Regions from separate parts of the Synechococcus sp. W65.1 genome, predicted to be linked through region 2. Evidence: predicted binding sites of a transcription regulator. Region 2 holds the regulator's gene; the other holds the start of a gene.
What was found. Region 2 encodes HrcA, which represses chaperone genes, less so after heat shock. Its sites were predicted from a motif close to TTAGCACTCNNNNNNNNNGAGTGCTAA; they were not measured.
Positions count from the first base shown of each region.

Region 1: a site for HrcA is predicted at 977-1,003, ahead of groES (co-chaperone GroES). Genes of this name have one in related genera too.

Region 1 covers NZ_JANSHI010000016.1:38,024-40,221, reverse strand. The annotation lists gene groL (chaperonin GroEL) at 1-494, opposite strand, end outside; gene groES (co-chaperone GroES) at 585-896, opposite strand; gene NW806_RS09385 (PhzF family phenazine biosynthesis protein) at 1,107-1,919, shown strand; gene NW806_RS09380 (apocytochrome f) at 1,972-2,198, opposite strand, start outside.
Region 2 covers NZ_JANSHI010000001.1:55,369-57,566, forward strand. The annotation lists gene hrcA (heat-inducible transcriptional repressor HrcA) at 385-1,542, shown strand; gene tilS (tRNA lysidine(34) synthetase TilS) at 1,581-2,198, shown strand, end outside.

The DNA of each region.
Region 1 (2,198 bases), on a different contig from region 2:
ATGGCCTCGGCAATCATGCGGCCCACTTCCTCATCGTTGCCAGCAGAAATGGCCGCCACCTGGGCAATGGCTTTGGAGTCTTCTACTGGGCGGGCGTGTTCGGCAATTTTGTCCACTAGGAACTTCACTGCCTTGTCAATGCCGCGCTTGAGGGCGATGGGGTTGGCGCCAGCAGCCACGTTCTTGAGCCCTTCTTTCACCATGGCGTGGGCCAAGACCGTAGCTGTAGTGGTGCCGTCGCCAGCGATGTCATTGGTCTTAGAGGCAGCTTGACGGATGAGAGAAACTCCCGTGTTTTCAATGTGGTCTTCCAGCTCAATTTCTTTGGCAATGGTTACCCCATCGTTAACAATCTGGGGTGCGCCAAATTTTTTCTCCAGCACCACGTTGCGCCCTTTGGGGCCAAGGGTAACGGCTACGGCCTCTGCCAAAATGTCCATGCCGTGTTCAAGAGCGCGACGGGCTTCTTCGCTGAAAATAATCGACTTAGCCATAGTCAACCTCCAACGGTCAGCCAACGAAGGATAAGCTAGAAGCTAGCAGCAGTTGATCTCTTTTACAGCACTTGCCGCCTCTTGCTAGAACTACTGAACAATGGCGAGGATGTCCCGCTCAGCTAGCAGCACATACTCCTCGGTACCCAGCTTCACCTCCGTGCCGGCGTACTTGGAGTAGAGCACTCTGTCGCCTACTTTCAGCTCTATTGGAATAACCTTGCCATCGTCATTGCGCTTGCCAGGACCGACCGCAACCACTTCCCCTACTTGGGGTTTCTCTTTGGCAGTGTCAGGCAAAAAGATCCCGCCTGCGGTTTTCTCATCCTGCTGGGCAACTTTCACCAGCACACGGTCGCCCAGCGGTTTCAGCGTAGAGACGTTCAGCGTTACTGCAGCCATACTAAGTGTCCTCCGTGATGCCTATGGCAGGAAGTCAAAGGGTGATTGAGGAGTCAACTAAACTTGCATCCGTTGAGGCTTTAGCACTCTCGGCTTCCGAGTGCTAGTTTATCAGCCAGCTCTGCAGCCTGACAATAGCTGCAACGACAGACGAGGCGGTTGGGTGTGGATCTCCCGACTTCCTCTGCGCCTTTTGGGGGAGGAGAGGCGGTGCGAATTCCCTTGTTTCAGGTGGATGCCTTTACGGCAGTGCCCTTTAGGGGCAATCCGGCAGCGGTTTGCTTGCTGTCCCAGGAGCTGCCGCAGGAGCTGTTGCAGGCAATTGCGGCAGAGAACAATCTGTCGGAAACAGCTTTTTTGCTGCCCCAGGGATCCTGGGATGGCCTCCCCCACTACAGCCTGCGCTGGTTTACCCCCACAACGGAAGTGGATCTCTGTGGGCACGCCACCCTAGCTGCTGCCCATGTGCTCTTGAGCGAAGTTCACCCAGAAGCTCAGGAGGTGGCCTTCTCCACCCGCAGTGGCCAGGTGTTGGTGCGGCAGCAAGGAAAGCGGCTAGCGATGGATTTCCCCTCCCAGACTCCCCAACCTTGGCTGGAAGCGCAAGAACAGGTGGCGGCGGCCTTGGGGATCCCTCCTCTAGAGTTGTACCGCGGCAGCATGGGGGTAGCGGTGCTGGCTTCGGCGCAGCAGGTGCGGCAAGTCCAGCCGAATTGGGCTCAGGTGGAGGCGCTCTCTGTCTCCGGGTTAATCGTCACCGCTGCCGGAGCAGATTTGGAGGAGGGAGCGGATTTTGTTTGCCGCGTTTTCGCCCCCCGCTTGGGGATCTCGGAGGATCCCGTAACCGGCTCTGCCCAGTGTCTGTTGGCGCCCTATTGGTCGGAGCGGCTGGGTCGAACTGAGCTCAGGGTGCGGCAGCTCTCGAGGCGGGGGGGTGAGCTCTGGTGTCGCTATCTCGGCGCTCGGGTGGAGATTGCCGGGCAGGCAGTGCTGGTGATGGTGGGAGAGCTGAGGATTCCTTAGAAAAAACACCCCGGCTGGTTCCGGGGTGCTGGGAATGATGGGAAGGGTGGGGCTAGCCCAAAAGTTCTGCCGCCTGAATAAGTTCCACTTGCTTTTTCTTGAGTACCAAGAGGAGCTGAGTGATAGCCACTGCCGCCAGGAAGGCCACCATCCACTTCACCCGATCCGGGCTCTGCAGCACCAGATCCCGCTCCACTTGGCCAAAGCCGCCCACGTTGGGGTTGTTGGTAACCGGATCCCCTTCTTTGACGCTGTCGCCAATGTTAACCACCAACTCCG
Region 2 (2,198 bases):
CTTATCAACGGAATCTTCCCCTGCCCCCCAAAACGGCTACCCTCAGAGCAGCTAGGCGAACTCTCAGCTCCTGGAGCAACCTCAGAACAAAAGGTTACAAAGGGGATAAAGGTAAGCCCTGTTGCCCCAGAAGTAGCAGCTCTGGGGAAAGCTTAGGGCGAACCCAACGCCTCTGTCGGTATTTTGCAGCTTTCCTTGCCAGGCAGTCCACCCCAGCGAGGTTAATTAAATTGTCAAAAAGTCAAAAATTATCAATTCATCAATACGAAGCGTTAGGTAGACTAAAGGTTCATTTAGATTGGTATCTCAGTCCTCAACAGGAATCTACCGGTTGCTTGGCAGTCTGCTTTGAGATACGGGTTAACTAGATTCTTTTGAGCGGCCATGAAACTTGAACTGACTCCCCGCCAGCGGAAGATTCTCTGGGCGACAGTGCGCAGCTACATTGCAACGGCTGAACCTGTCGGTTCCAAGACTTTGGCTCAGTCGTATAACTTTGGGGTAAGCACAGCCACCATTCGCAACGACTTAGCCACTCTTGAGCAGGCGGGGTTGCTGTTCCAGCCCCACACCTCTGCCGGTCGGATCCCTTCCGACTTTGGCTATCGGGTTTATGTCAACGATTTGTTGACCTCCGTCGGCATGGAGGGGATCCCCGACGACGCTCCCCAGCCAGAGCCCCACCCTGCGCTGCAGCGGCTGTTGGATCAGGTTAGTCGCGAGCTGGGAGACGACCTCGACAGTTTCCTCCAGAGGGTGGCGCAGCTTCTGGCCCACGTGAGCGGCTGCATTGCCCTCATCACCCCACCTCAGGGGCCCCTTGTAGCCATTCACCACGTGCAGCTGCTGTCGGTAGGGCCGGGACGGGTGATGGTGGTGGTGGTTACCGATTCCTACCAAGCCCATTCAGCCCTGGTCAGCCCACCGGCATGGCCCGACAGCCGCTATGAGGATTTGGAAGACGAGCTGCAGCTACTGAGCAACTTTCTCACCCTCAAGCTGCGGGGCAAGACTTTTGCCGAGCTGCAGGATCTGAGCTGGCTAAAGCTGGACGAAGAGTTTCGCGCCTACAGCCAGTGGCTGCAGCAACTGCTGCGCTCAGTGGTCCAGCGCTACCTGCGGCCCTCTTTGGGGCCTGTGTTTAGCGCAGGCATGACAGAGCTGATGCGGCAGCCAGAGTTTTCTCAGACCCAACGGGTGCAAGCGGTGGCCCAGTTGATTGAGGCGGGATCCGAGCAACTGCAAGGGATGATTGGGCTCTATACTACCAGCCCCCCAGATGGCCAGATCTCTAGCGAGGCTACTCCTTCTGCCCCGCCCTCCTCTGGCGATCCCTTCCACACCATCCCCGTGGTCATCTACATTGGCAGCGAGAATCCGCTAGAGTCTCTGCGCCACTGCACGGTTATCGCCTCAGTCTACCGCCGTCGCTCGGCGCCGCTGGGGACGGTTACCGTGCTGGGGCCAACGCGGATGGCCTACGAGCGGAGCATTGCGGCAGTGCAGACGGTGGCCTCCCATCTCACGCGGGCTCTGGCCTAGGAAGTCTAGGTGCAAGTTCCCAAGAGCAATCGCCCACCGTGGCCAGACTCTCCCCTCTTCACCTACGCGTTCAGTGTGCCATCCGCGAGCGGCAACTGCTGCGCCCCGGCCAGCGGCTGCTAGTGGCCTTTTCCGGCGGGCAAGATTCTTTCTGTCTGCTCCAGATCCTGCGCGATCTGCAGCGGCGCTGGAACTGGCAGATCTTTGTCCTGCACTGTAACCACCGCTGGTCGGAGGATGAAACGGCGTGTGCTTGCTTCTTGCAAGAGTGGCTGCAGCAGCAGGGCCTGCCTCATGCCATTGAAACTGCCGATCCCATCCGCTGGGATGAGGCGGGGGCCCGAGTTTGGCGCTACCAACAGCTGGACAAATGGGCGCGCACCTGGAATTGCGAGGCAGTGGTTACGGGACACACCGCCAGTGACCGCGCGGAGACGTTCTTGTGGAACCTGCTGCGGGGCACAGGGGCAGCTGGGCTAGCTAGTCTGGATTGGCGGCGGCGTTTGGACGAGCGGGATCCCTTCTCCGCCTGGCTGGTGCGGCCTCTCCTAGGCCTTTTCCGGTGGGAAACAGAGGAGTTTTGCCGGCAGTACCAGCTGCCGGTCTGGCCGGATCGCAGCAATCAAGATTTGGCGCACGGACGCAACCGGCTCCGC